One region of the Actinoplanes sp. NPDC020271 genome, then DNA from elsewhere that is predicted to be linked to it. Evidence: riboswitches for the same ligand, from Rfam matches in the RefSeq annotation. Region 1 holds a riboswitch; the other holds the start of a gene.
What was found. A riboswitch is a leader RNA that binds a small molecule or an ion and turns the genes downstream of it on or off. The one in region 1 is predicted to bind S-adenosylhomocysteine.

Region 1 (6,958 bases):
CCCTTGACCGTGGTGTACCAGTTGCCGGCCCCGGTGATCGTCACGTCGTCGACGACGAGGTGCCGGTTGACCTGGAAGACGCCCGGCGGCAGGTAGACACGGCGATGGACCTTCTTCGCGTACGCGATGGCCCGCTCGATCGCCGGTGCCGCGTCCCGCCGCCCGGTCGGGTCGGCGCCGAACAGCAGCACGTCGACGCCGGCGAGGTCGACCTTCGGCGCCCCGACCAGTTCCGAGTCGAGCAGGTCGATCGTGGTCGTCACCTGGCGCGCGGTGAGCCGGATCTTCTCCCCGGCGCGGTAGGTGCGGCCGAGCAGCAGGCGCTGCTCGTCGTAGAAGTGCATCGGCCGGAACGGTGTGCTCACCTGGGGAGCCGGCGTGGTGGCCGCCGGCACGCAGGAGCACTCGGTGATCCACCAGTCCGGGTGCAGCAGTCCGGCCCGCGGGTCGTTGCTGAACGGGTACTGGTTGTAGAGCCACGAGTACTGCGAGGTCAGCGTCATCGTGCGGGTGCCGCCGGGCGTGCCGACGGTCAGCGGCGTGGTGATCCCGCCGCCGGTCGGCGCGTCCGGGAGGCTGTAGCGCACGGTGATCGCGTTGGCGGCCTTGGGCAGGGTGAACTCGACGTACTCCCCCGGGTCGAGCGAGACGGCGGACCGTCCGGAGGCCTCGGCGGCGAGCGTGTACGCGGCCCGGCTCGGGCTGAGCACGTCGCCGGTGGTGACGGCGTGCTCGGCCTCTTGCTCGGCGAACGCGACTCCTGCGCCGCGCCCGGCGACCAGGGCCGGATCGAGAGCGGCGCGAGTGGCCGCGGGTGTGGTGGCGGTGGAGGACGGATGTGCTGCGGCAGCGTCGGCCGGGCCGATCGCCACGCCGAGGGTGACCAGCGGCGTGGCCAGGAGAGCGGCCCAGCGGGGCGGAGCGAACATGCCGCGACCATAGAAGTTCTGTGATCTGCTCCACAAGGGTCGGTCCTGTTTTGCCGAGATTCTGCTTAGTTTTTGCAACGCATAGGTTGCTGCTTGCTGATCGCGTCAGCTCTCTTCCGCAACGCACGACGTTCCGCGTCCGAGCCGGCCAGGTCGGCCGCCTGCCGGAACAGCTCGGCGGCGGCACCCCGATCACCGGCGCGCTCGGTCAGGTCGGCCGCGGCAGCCGCCGCCGGGGCGTACCCGTCGAGGGCGTCCCCGACCGCGGCGAGCAACTTCAACCCGGGCCGGGGACCGTGCGCGTAACCGTGCGCGACCGCCCGGTTCACCTCGACGACCGGGGACGGGTGGACGCGGGCGAGCTGGTCGTACCAGCCGGCCACGGTCGGCCAGTCGGTGGCCTCGAAGCTCGGCGCGGTCGCGTGGCAGGCGGCGATGTGCGCCTGAATCGCGTACGGCCCGGTCACCGGACTCGCGCCGAGCAGCCCGACCGCCTCGTCGATCGCGGCGTGATCCCACCGGGAGCGGTCCTGCTGCTCCAGCGTGACCAGGTCACCGGCCTCGTCGGCCCGGGTCGCCCGCCTCGAGTGCTGCAGCAGGCAGAGCGCCAGCAGCGCCGTCGCCTCCGGTTCGGCCGGCAGCAGCCGGGCCAGCCGGATCGCCTCCCCGGCCAGGTCCGGCTCACCGTCGTACCCCCGGGTGAAGAGCAGATAGAGGACGGCCAGGACGGACGGGAGCCGCTCGGCCAGCGCCGGCCCGGACGGCACCCGATACGGGATCCTCGCCTGCGCGATCTTGGCCTTCGCCCGGCTCAGCCGCCGCGCCATCGCCGACTCACCGACCAGGAAAAGGCGCGCGATCTCAGCGGTTTCAACACCCGCGACAGTACGGAGGGTGAGGGCCACCCGGGACTCCATCGCCAGCGCCGGATGGCAGCACGTGAAGATCAGCCGCAGCCGGTCGTCGCCCTGCGGCGGGGGCTCGTGATCCTGCAACAGGGCCAGATCCCGCAACTTCCGGTCGGCCATCGCGGCCCGCCGGAGCTGATCGATCGCGCGATTCCGGGCGGCCGTCATCAGCCAGCCGCCCGGATTCGCCGGCATCCCGTCGCGCGGCCACCGGGCCAGCGCCGACTCGACCGCGTCCATCGCGCAGTCCTCGGCGAGCTGCCAGTCACCGGTGAGCCGGATCAGCGTCGCGACGACCTTGCCGTACGCCTCCCGGAAGACGGGCTCATTCACCGTGGTACGGCCGCAGCTCCAGCCGCCCGGACCAGGCCATCGGGTGCCTGCGGGCCACCTCGATCGCCTCGTCGAGGTCGGCGCACTCCAGGATGTCGAAGCCCACGATCACCTCTTTGGTCTCGGCGAACGGGCCGTCGGTGAGCAGCAGCTCGCCGCCACGAACCCGGACCGTGGTCGCCGCCTCCGGACTGACCAGCTGATTGCCCAGCACCCGGCGGCCGTTGGCGTCGTTCTCGGCCACCCACTCGAAGATGTCGGGAGCCTCCAGTTCGGTCTCCGGCTCGGTGTCGGTGCAGACGAACATCATGTACTTCATGGTGTCCCTTTCGTTGGTCTCATCCCGATGACGAACGGCCACACCGTTTCAGGACACCGGGATGTTGAAAGGCGTGATTATTTTTACGGCAGCCCGTGGAAACGCCGGCCCGGGATCCTCGTGCAGCACCGCGTTGATCCGGTGCGCCCGGAGCAGCGGCAGATTCTCCCCGTCCAGGCCGTGCGCCACGAACACGTCGTAATTGCGGTTCTCGGCCTCGAACGCCGCGACCACCTCGGCACAGCCACCGCTGCGCGGCACGTAGACGGCCCGTACCGCCCGTGTCCCGGCCAGCGTGCCCCGCACCTGATCCGGACCGGTCACCTGATGCAGCCGCCGGGCCGGGCCGAGCACCTTGCGGAAGCCGTCGATCCGCTGCTCGGTGCCCGTTCCCGCGACCACCAGCACGTCTCCGGCCCGGTCGTGCAGCCACTGCTCGACCAGATAGGCCGCGGTCTGCCCGGCCTCGCCATCGAGTGCCGCCCGTTTCGCCGGGCCGATCGCCACGAACTCGCGGTCCAGGGCCGCGATCGCCTGGTGCACCTGGCGAGCCGTGCTCTCCCGGACACCACCACGCTGGTGCAGCACCCGGTCGACGGTGGCCGGGCTCAGGCCGGCTCGCGTGGCGATCTCCCGGATCGGGTGGGGGTGCTTCACGACGTACAGGATGATGGGTTCTTGAGGTGGCATGGAAGGTCTTTGATGTTTTCTCATCCCATCACGTGACCGGTGGAACCGTCGCTAGGCTCCCGGGGTGCGCGTGATCTCCCGCCGGACCGACGCCGGCATCGAAGTGTTCTCCGAAGATCTGGAGTCCTCCCGGGTCTTCCCCGTGCCGCCCGGTTTCTGGGGCTGGTCGGCCCCCTCGACCAGGGATGCCCTGGTCTACGCGACCGGGGACTCGGCGGTGATCCGGATCGATCCGGACGGCCGCGAGCAGTGGCGTCTCGATCTCGGCACCGAGGCGTCGAACGGCCAGGCGGCCATGATCGCGGTCCAGTTCTCCGCCGACGACGCGAAGGTCTGGGTCTACGCGCCGGACGGGATGCCGGGGCACGACGCCTGGATCGTGCTCGACGCGACCACCGGCGAGGTCGAGAGCCGGCGATCGCTGGCGGCCGCGGGACAGGGCGCGGAGCACTTCCCGCTCCGCGACGGCCGCATGCTGCTCGACGTCGGCGAGGGTCAGGACGGCTCGCTGATCTTCCTCGCCGGGCCGGAGGGCGAGCCGCACGACTACGGATGGTCGGACCGGGTGCTGATCGACGTCTCACCGGACGAGCGCCAGTTCATGACGATCGACCACGACGGCCAGGCCGACGTGGCGCTGCACGCGTTCCCCGGCGGCGAGGTGCTCACCCGGCTCACGGTCGCGGACTTCGGCGAGGATCCCGAGGTCGGCGTGATCGAGTGGACCGGTGGTTACCTCGACGCGGAGACCGCCATCGTGGTCGTCTACGGCGAGGACGAGGAATCGGACGGCCCGTGGTGGCGGCACTACCGGGTCGGCACCCGCACCGGCGAGGTGCTGGGTGACCTGGGCATCGTCACGATCGACGAGAACGACCTGCAGCCGCTGGGGGACGGCACCTTCGTCGTCACTGATACCGACGGAACCCTCAGGCGCATGTGATCAAGCGCCGAAGAAGATAAAGTAGTTACGCCTATCCGAGAGGCGCTGCAACGGACAACGGAGTCCGCCACGCTCGGGTGCGGTGTGTTGACGTAAGGGCGCCTCCTGAGAGGGAGGAGCCCTCTTTTCATGAGCGACAAACTTCGATCCGTCAACGGTCTCGACTTCGCGATCGCCGACATCAACCTGGCCGAGGCCGGCCGTCACCAGCTGCGGCTGGCCGAGCACGAGATGCCGGGCCTGATGTCGCTGCGCGAGGAGTTCGGCGACTCGAAGCCGCTGACCGGCGCCCGGATCGCCGGTTCGCTGCACATGACCGTGCAGACCGCGGTCCTGATCGAGACGCTGGTCGCGCTCGGCGCCGAGGTCCGCTGGGTGTCCTGCAACATCTTCTCCACGCAGGACGAGGCGGCCGCCGCGGTCGTCGTCGGCCGTGAGGGCACCGTCGACGCCCCGGCCGGCGTCCCGGTCTTCGCCTGGAAGGGCGAGTCCCTGGAGGAGTACTGGTGGGCCACCACCCAGCTCTTCGACTTCGGCAACGGCCAGGGTCCGAACATGATCCTGGACGACGGCGGCGACGCCACCCTGCTGGTGCACAAGGGTGTCGAGTTCGAGGCGGCCGGCGCGGTCCCGTCGACGACGGAGAACGACAGCCACGAGTACTCGATCATTCTGGACACCCTGCGGGCCAGCCTGGCCGAGGACCCGCAGCGGTTCACCAAGATCGCGTCGGAGATCCGCGGCGTGACCGAGGAGACCACCACCGGTGTGGCCCGGCTCTACAAGCTGGCCAAGGAGGGCACGCTGCTCTTCCCGGCGATCAACGTCAACGACGCGGTCACCAAGAGCAAGTTCGACAACAAGTACGGTATCCGGCACTCCCTGGTCGACGGCCTGAACCGCGCGACCGACGTGATGCTGGGCGGCAAGCTCGCGCTGGTCTGTGGTTACGGTGACGTCGGCAAGGGCGCGGCGGAGACGCTGCGTGGCCAGGGCGCCCGCGTCGTGGTGACCGAGGTCGACCCGATCTGCGCGCTGCAGGCGGCGATGGACGGTCTGCAGGTCGCGCGGATCGAGGACGTGGTCGGCGAGGCCGACATCTTCGTGACCACGACCGGTGGCACCGACATCATCACGGTCGAGCACCTGTCGGCGATGAAGCACAACGCGATCGTCGGCAACGTCGGTCACTTCGACGACGAGATCGACATGGCCGGGCTGAACAAGGTCGCGGGCATCGAGAAGATCGAGATCAAGCCGCAGGTGCACGAGTGGCGCTTCCCGGACGGGCACTCGGTGATCGTGCTCTCCGAGGGTCGCCTGATGAACCTGGGCAACGCCACGGGTCACCCCAGCTTCGTGATGTCGGCGTCGTTCACCAACCAGGTGATGGCCCAGATCGAGCTGTGGACCAAGCCGGGTGAGTACGAGAAGCAGGTCTTCGTTCTCCCGAAGCACCTGGACGAGAAGGTCGCGCGCCTGCACCTGGACGCGCTGGGCGTGAAGCTGACCACGCTGACCAAGAAGCAGGCGGAGTACCTGGGCGTGGACGTCGAGGGTCCGTTCAAGCCGGAGCACTACCGCTACTGAGGTATAAGCAGTAAATAGTCCCCCTATGTCGGATTAGGCGCAGCTAGCCTGCTCCTACCGACATAGGGGGTTTTGCTATGACACTTCGACGTCTCGCGACAGTCCTCACCGTGGTCGCAGCGCTGGTCGCACCGGCCACGGCCGCCACGGCGGTCCGCCGCCTGGATCCGGACGCCGCCTTCCTGCGCACCGCCCACCAGGGCAATCTCGCCCAGATCGCGCTCGGCCGGATCACCGCCCGTAAGGCCACCAGCCCGGCTCTGCGGCGGCTCGGCGCCCGTTTCGCCGCCGACAGCGCCCGCCTCGACCAGGCTGTCCGGGCGACCGCGCAGCGCCTGGACGTCCCGCTGGACCCGGAGCCGAACAGCACCGTTGCGCAGAGCGTGATGGTCTACCGCTCCACCCCGGACGCCGAGTTCGACCAGCTCTTCGTCTCCAGCCAGACCATGCTGCACGAACGGGCGGCCCGGGTGGTCCGCGCGGAACTCACCGACGGTGACGAGGCCGCCGTGCGTCAGCTCGCCCGCCGCGCGCTGGCCGTCGTCCGGGGGCACCGTGCCTCGCTGGGTCATTTCGGTCAGTAATCCGCCGGTAATCCCGATCACGTCATCCACCTGCCACAACTGTGTGACCGGGAATAGCGAAGAATAGGGAGATGAGCCACGAGGAGACCCTTCTTTTCGGTCTGGGGGCCATCGCGATCATCGTGCTGGTCCACTGGATCACCGGGAAGACCGGCCTGCCCGCCGCCGTCCTGCTGACTGTTGCCGGCATCATTTACGCGTTCCTGCCCGGCCAGAATTTCGAGATCGAACCCGACGTGATCTTCACGTTCCTCCTGCCGCCGCTGCTCTACAACGCGGCGCTGGATTCTTCACTTATCGACATCCGCCGCAATCTACGCACCGTGATCAGCCTTTCGGTCGCCCTGGTGATCGTCACCGCGTTCCTGGTCGGCCTCGGGCTCTCGCTCGTGGTCGGCGGCGTCACCCTGGCCGCCGGGATCGCCCTGGGCGCGGCCGTGGCGCCTCCCGATCCGGTCGCCGCGCTGGCCGTCGGCCGCAAGGCCGGCCTGCCGCCGCGGCTGATCACCCTGATCCAGGGCGAGGGCCTGCTCAACGACGCGACCGCGCTGACCATCCTGCTGGTGGCCCAGCAGGTCGCCGTCGGCAAGGAGGAGTTCACCTTCTCCAACACGGCCGGGAAGTTCCTGGTGATGGCGGCGGGCGGCGTGGTCGTCGGCGTC
Region 2 (6,958 bases), on a different contig from region 1:
GGCGAAGGCCCTGGTGGCGCGGCACATCGACGACGTTTTCGTGCGGCTCAACAAAGAGGCCCGCGACAGCGTACGGCGGGTCCAGCGAGCCCTGCGGGACCATTTCACCGCGGTCACCGAGGACCTGCAGGAGATCGTCATGGACTCGCTCCGCAACGCGAAAGCCGCCGCCGATCAGGATGTCGCCGCCCGCGAGCAGCACCGCCGCCGCCTCCAGGAGGAGTTGGCCGCGCTCGCCCGGCTGCACTCCGAGGCACTGGCGCTGGCCGGTGTCCGCGCGTGATCGACGACGAGGAACTCGAACAGCGCACGTACCGGTTGCTGAACGACGCGGCGCACGTCTACCGGGCGGTCCCGCCGGCCGCCGCGGTGTTGCGCTCCACCCTGGACCGGCTCGCCGGCCCGCTGCGCATCGCGGTTGCCGGCCCACCCGGGTCCGGCAAGTCGACGCTGGTGAACGCACTGATCGGGGAGGAGCTGGCACCGGTCGAGCTGTCCGCCGAGGTGGCGTATCGGGACGGGACCGAACCGCGGGCGTGGTGGCGTGACGCCGAGATCCCTGTGGTCCGTACCGGGTCCGGCCTGCGGCTGACGCCGGATGCCCGGCACACCGGTGGCCCCGGCGGGCGTGCCGTGGTCGAGTGGCCGAGCCGGGTGTTGCGGCGCACCGAGCTGATCGACGCGCGGGGGCCGGCGGCCGACGCGGACGCGATCCTCTACGTGACTCCGCAACTCGGCGAGGAGGAGCTGCGGACGGTGCGGGCGGCCCGCGGGCGGCTGGCACCCCCGGTGCACGTCATGATCGTCCTGTCCCGGGCCGACGCTACCGGCGGCGGGTGGGCCGACGCGCTGCTGACCGCGAAACAGATGGCCCGGCGGCGGCGGCGCGAACCGCGTACGGGAATGGTCTCTCAAGATCTTTTGGCAGTGTCCCCGCTGATCGCGGCGGCGGCGCGAACCCTCGCCGGCGAGGAGTTCGCGGTGATCGCCGCGCTGGCCGCCCTGCCGAAGGCCGAGTCCGAGCCGCACCTGCTCTCCACCGACCGGTTCACCGCGGCCACGGCCCTGGCCCCGGTCGACGCGCAGCGCCGGGTCCGGCTCCTGCAACGGTTCGGGCTCGGCGGCGTCCGGCTGGCGCTGACCCTCGCCCGGACCGGCAGTGACACCCCCGCCGCGCTCGCCGAACGACTCCAGGAGCACAGCGGGCTCAAGGAGCTGCAGGCCTCGATCGCGACGCTGTTCACCGCCCGCCGGCCGGTGCTGCGGGCCCGGGCGGCGTTGACCACCCTGGACCGGTTGCTCCGCACGCACCGTAACCCGGCCGCCGGGAATCTGCTCGCCCAGCTCGAACTGCTCGTCGCCGAAGCCCACGAGCTGCGGGAACTGCGGCTGCTGTCCGCCCTGCGGTCCGGCCGTGTCACCGTGCCCCGCGACCACGCGGTCGACGCGGCGCGGCTGCTCGGCGGCTCCGGCACCAGCGTCGGCGAACGCCTCGGCATGTCCCCGGACGCCACCGCCGCCGAGACCTGGGCCGCGGCGCGGGCGGCGGGCGAGCGGTGGCGCGGCCTGGCTCACGGCCGCACGCTGACCCCGGCCGCGCGTCGCGCCGCCGAAACCGTCCTGGCCAGTTCCGACCTGATCGCCGACCGGCTCGACCGGCTCGCCGCGCCGATCTCGTGATCCGAGGCGACCGGACCGGCTGCCGGCGCCCCGGACCCACGTCGAGGCGCGCCCGGCTCCGGGCTCGTTCTCGCGCTCGGCAACGACAGGCACCGGTACCCGGGCGCCGTCGGGCTCGTTCGAAGTAAGGGCACCTGAAAGTGCCTTCTGTCCGGTCGCTCCTTACGGACCTAGCGTCGGCGACATGAGCGAGCACCGGATTCACACGTTCACCGCCGGCGAGGCGGGACTGTTCGTCAACAGCTACCTGGTGGAGAGTGACGACGGCGTCGTGCTGGTCGACGCGAGTCTGCTGCTCTCCGACTCACGGGCGCTGGCGGAGCGCGTCGCGGAGGTGGGCAAGCCGCTGCTCGGGGTCTTCGTCACGCACGCGCACCCGGATCATTTCAACGGGTTGCCGGTCGTCGCGGGCGACGGGGTGCCCGTCTACGCGTCGGCGGAGGTCGCGGACACGATCGCCCGGATCGCGGAGCCGAAGCGGGCGCAGTGGCAGCCGGTCTACGGGGACGAGTGGCCGGACAAGCACCGGGTTCCGGACCACCGGCTGTCCGACGGGGAGGTGGTCGACCTGGCCGGGCTGCGGTTCACGCTGCACACGGCCGGGGCGGCGGAGAGCCACGCCGACTCCTACGTCGTACTGGATGATCGGGTCTTTATTGGTGATCTTGCGTTTCCCGGGGTGCACTCCTACACCGCGGACGGGCACACCGGTGACTGGCTCGCGACGCTGGATCGCCTGGTCACCGAGCTGGAGGGGCGGACGCTGCTGCCCGGTCACGGGACGCCGGGCGGCGTGGAACTGCTCGTCGAGCAGCGGCGTTACCTGACGGCGTATCGGGAAGCGGTCACCCGGCTGGCCGGAGGAGCGCCGAGCCTGACCGGCGAGCAGCGGGAGCGCCTGACCGCGGAGATGACCGAGTTCCTGCCCGGTGCGCCGCTGACCTGGATGATCGGGCTCGGCGCGGACGCGGTCGCGGCCGAGCTGGCCGGCTGAGCCGCGCCCGGCACGAGAACGAGACGGCGAAGACGGGCCAGGCCACCTCCGCGGTGTCCCGGGGACCGCGGAGGCACCACCCCCGGACCGGCCCGATTTCCCAGGTCACCTCGCTGATCCGGACCAGCGTTCCACCGCACGCGACGACACTCTTACCGAGTTGCGCATCGGCTGAGCGCCGTCATACGGTCGGGGTGGCCGGTTGAGAGGCGCTGCGACGGACCACGGTCCGCCACGCTCAGCCGGTTTCTCCGACGCAAGGGCGCCTCCTGATCAGGGGAGGCGTCGATGGCGCGGCCGATGAACCATCCTTCACCCCGCAGCGGGCCCGAAGCGGCCGGCGCTGCGGGCCCCGGCCACGCCGAGAAAGGCTCGATCGTCGGGTTGCTGACCTTGACCGGGGCGGCGTTCCTGTCGGTCACGGTGGAGATGCTGCCGACCGGGTTGTTGCCCGCGATCAGCGACAGTCTCCACGTGCCGGTTTCCCGGGCCGGGTTGCTGGTCACGGCGTACGCGCTGATGGTCGCTCTTCTCGCGGCCCCGCTGGGCGCCTGGACCGCCCGGTTCCCCCGCCGTCCGCTGCTCGTCGCGGCCCTCGGCGGGTACGCGATCAGTGCTGTGATCAGCGCGCTCGCCGGCAACTTCGCGGTGGCGCTGGCCGCGCGGATCGCCGGTGGAACCATGCACGCGCTGTTCTGGGCGATCGCCGTCGGCTACGCGGTCCGCCTGGTCCCGCCCGGTAGCACCGGCCGCGCCGCCACGTTCGTCTTCGGTGGCGGCACGATCGCGTTCGTGGCCGGTGTCCCGGCCGGCACGTCGTTGGGTGAACTCGTCGGCTGGCGGCTCGCGTTCGGGCTGCTCGCCGGCTCGTTCGTGGTGCTGGCGCTGGCCCTGCGGTGGCTGCTCCCGGCGTTTCCGGGCTCGGCCGCCGGCACTTCCGCCGGCCTCTCGCGGGTGTTGCGCACGCCCGGTATCGGAACGGTCGTGGCCGTGACCGTCGTGCTCTGCCTGGGCTTCTACGGGTTCTACACCTACGTGGCGACGTTCCTGCGCCATGCCGGTGTCCCGGAGAGCGCGGTCGGGCCGTCGCTGCTGGCCTACGGCGTGACCAACGGCATCGGGATCTTCCTCGGCGGGGTTCTCGCCGACCGCCGGCCCCGGCGGTCGATGCTGATCGCGGTCTCCGGGCTGACCGCCGCCCTGGGCCTGGCCGCTGCCGCGAGCGGGGTGGTGCCGGCGGTGCTGGCGCTGGCCGCGTGCGGGCTGGCGTTCGGCACGATGCCGGTGTTCCTGCAGGCGGCGGCGTTGCGGGTGGCGCCCGAGGCGCCGGACGCCGCGTCCGGGCTGACCACGTCGGCGTTCAACGTCGGGATCGGCGGGGGAGCGCTGCTCGGCGCGACCGTTCTTGATCACGCGGGGATCAGTGCGGTTCCGGCGGTCGGGGCGGGGCTCGCGGTCTGCGGCCTGGTGATCGTGCTGTTCGGAGGGCGTGCGGCCTTCACCGGAGATGTCCGCTCAGGCCGGCGACGGGGCGCGGGCGCGCCGGACAACTGACCGCTCAGGATCGGGCGTGCGCGCGATGTCGCGCACCCGCCGCACACCGGGAACAGCCCAGAACGCCGACTCCGTCGCGAGCTCGGCCGGCCCCGGAGGGCGGTGTATCGCCGAGCACAGATCCGTCCGGAAGTGGACGACCGGATCACCCGCGCCATATCGTTGACACGTCAATCAGGGAGGCGCGCATGGCCGGTCAACGGAAGCTGCCCACACGCGACGAGCTGCGCGTCTGGCGCGACTTCGTCGAGACCACCGAGTCGCTGCGCGGCCGCCTCGCCGCCCGGCTGCAGACCGACACCGGCCTCTCCACCGGCGACTACACCGTGCTGCTCGCGCTCAGCGAGGCCGACGGCGGCCGCCTGCGCTCCTCCGACCTGGCGGCCGGCATCGGCTGGGAGCGCAGCCGCCTCTCGCACCACCTCGGCCGGATGGAGAAACGCGGCCTGATCCGCCGCGAGGAGTGTGTCACCGACAGCCGCGGCGCCGAGGTCGTGCTCGCGCCCGACGGCAACGACGCCTTCCGCGCGGCGACCGTCCCGCACCTGCAGGCCGTCCGCGAACTGTTCGTCGACGCGCTGACCCCGGCCCAGCTGGCCGCCGCCGGGGAGATCGCCGCCGCGCTGCGCCGGCATCTGGAAAGTGCCTGATGCGCCGCGCATCCGTGGTCGTCATCGGCGGTGGCCAGGCCGGGCTCTCCGCCGCCTACCACCTCAAGAGGCGCGGCTTCGCCGACGCATCCCAAGATCAAGACCAATCTGCGCGTACGTTCATAGTCCTCGACGCGGCCCCGACCGCCGGCGGCGCGTGGAGCCGGCGGTGGGAGTCGCTGCGCATGGCGACCGTCAACGGGATCTTCGACCTGCCACGCTTCCCGAAGCCCGCGATCGACCCCGAGGAGCCGAGCCGGACCGCGGTGCCGCGTTACTTCGCGGCCTTCGAGCGCGCGGAGGGGCTGCCGATTCTGCGGCCGGTGACGGTTCACGCCGTACGGGAAGCGGGTCTTGATCTTGTTGTTGAGTCGGACGCGGGGGAGTGGACCACGCAGGCGGTGATCAACGCGACCGGGACGTGGACGAACCCGGTGCTGCCGCGCTATCCCGGGCAGGAGACGTTCCGGGGGCGGCAGTTGCACACACGCGACTACGGGTCGGCGTCGGAGTTCGCGGGCAAGCGGGTCGCGGTCGTCGGCGGCGGAATCTCGGCGGTGCAGCTGCTCGAGGAGATCTCGCGGGTCGCGACGACGTTCTGGTATACGCGGCGCGAGCCGTTCTTCCGCGCCGACGGGTTCGAGCCCGAGGTCGCCGGCCGCGAGACGATCGCCAAGGTCATCGCCGACGTCGAAGCGGGACGGCCGACCGGCAGCGTGGTGTCCTACACCGGGCTGGCGTGGACGCCCTACGCGCTCGCGGCCAGGGAACGCGGCGCGCTGGAACGGCGACCGATGTTCACGGCCGTCGAACCGGCCGGGGTGCGCGAGGCCGACGGCTCGTTCACCGAGGTCGACGTCATCCTGTGGGCGACCGGGTTCAAGGCGGCGCTCGCCCACCTCGACCCGTTGCACCTGCGCAACGCCGACGGCGGCATCCGGATGGCAGGCACCCAGGTCGCCGCCGACCCCCGCATCCACCTGATCGGTTTCGGACCGTCGCAGTCGACAGTCGGGGCCAACCGAGCCGGCCGGGAGGCGGTCACCGCGCTGCTGCGTCGTATGACTCCCGTGCCTTGAGGATGTCGTCCATCCGCTCGTAGGCCCAGCTGCGGATCCCGCCGACGACACCGAGCAGGCTCTGACCGAGATCGGTCAACTCATACTCCACCTTCGGCGGGATCGTCGGGAAGACGGTCCGCGTGACCGGGCCGTCCCGCTCCAGGCCGCGCAGGACCGTGGTCAGCACCTTCTGGTTGAGGCCCTGGATCCGGGTCTGCAGCGCGGAGAAGCGGGCCGGGCCCTCCTCCAGCGCGTGGATCACCAGCAGCGTCCACTTGTCACCGACCCGGTCGACGACCTGACGGGTCGGCCAGTGCCTGCGTCCCGCGTCGACGCTCCCACCCGCCGTGACAGCTCCATCAGGCCGGAAGAGGCTCAGTGATCGACGACCGATTTGCTGAGCAGGGCAATGGCGATGTTGATCACCACGATCATGGCGAAACAAGTAGCTGTCGCGCGATTCCCCACCGCATACAGCGCCAGCGTGGCCGAGCCGAATACGAGCCCCTTCACCACGAGTACACCGACGAGCGGCAATGAGACCGTTGCCTTGGGCGAAGCGAACAGCCCCCACACGATCGCCGCCAGCAGGGGCGCTCCGACGGCAAGCGCGACCTTGGCCGCGACGCCGGGGCCTGCTTTGAAACCCCAGTAGCCCAGTGCGGCCAGTGCCACCAGTTCGAGAAGAAAGGCCAGTAGGTCGTTGACATGCCTCATGAAGTCCGTCGCATCTCCTCGTTCAGGACCACCGAGCTTTCACCCACCCGATCCCGCGGACCGGCGGGGGCCACACCCCGATGGGAGGGCTCCAGGCAGGACATCGGATCGCCCGGGACCCAGCGTCCCCGCCGGCGCGATCGCCATCCTGTCTTACGCGCGATCTTGTTGTCCAGCAGGACCTTCGGTCACCCCACCGCGACCGAGATCGATGCCCCCGAAGTTGCTGAGGCCTCACCACGGGCGGCGCCGCCAGGACCCCGGCACGGGCCGCGGTGGCGCTGCCCGTCCGGGCGCAGCCG

Region 2: linked by a shared signal. The riboswitch ahead of ACH442_RS43495 (MFS transporter) and the one ahead of ahcY (adenosylhomocysteinase) in region 1 are both predicted to bind S-adenosylhomocysteine.

What each region holds. Positions count from the first base shown of each region.
Region 1 covers NZ_JBIRWQ010000033.1:82,008-88,965, forward strand. Annotated here, with positions in the region: gene ACH442_RS42195 (glycosyl hydrolase family 28-related protein) at 1-929, opposite strand, end outside; gene ACH442_RS42200 (RNA polymerase sigma factor) at 995-2,170, opposite strand; gene ACH442_RS42205 (YciI family protein) at 2,163-2,489, opposite strand; gene ACH442_RS42210 (LacI family DNA-binding transcriptional regulator) at 2,538-3,146, opposite strand; gene ACH442_RS42215 (hypothetical protein) at 3,244-4,122, shown strand; S-adenosyl-L-homocysteine riboswitch at 4,154-4,233, shown strand; gene ahcY (adenosylhomocysteinase) at 4,252-5,712, shown strand; gene ACH442_RS42225 (DUF4142 domain-containing protein) at 5,790-6,296, shown strand; gene ACH442_RS42230 (Na+/H+ antiporter) at 6,368-6,958, shown strand, end outside.
Region 2 covers NZ_JBIRWQ010000037.1:15,965-22,922, reverse strand. Annotated here, with positions in the region: gene ACH442_RS43510 (hypothetical protein) at 1-283, shown strand, start outside; gene ACH442_RS43505 (hypothetical protein) at 280-1,680, shown strand; gene ACH442_RS43500 (MBL fold metallo-hydrolase) at 1,865-2,674, shown strand; S-adenosyl-L-homocysteine riboswitch at 2,873-2,949, shown strand; gene ACH442_RS43495 (MFS transporter) at 2,963-4,228, shown strand; gene ACH442_RS43490 (MarR family winged helix-turn-helix transcriptional regulator) at 4,417-4,878, shown strand; gene ACH442_RS43485 (NAD(P)-binding domain-containing protein) at 4,878-5,957, shown strand; gene ACH442_RS43480 (winged helix-turn-helix transcriptional regulator) at 5,920-6,384, opposite strand; gene ACH442_RS43475 (YrdB family protein) at 6,315-6,656, opposite strand.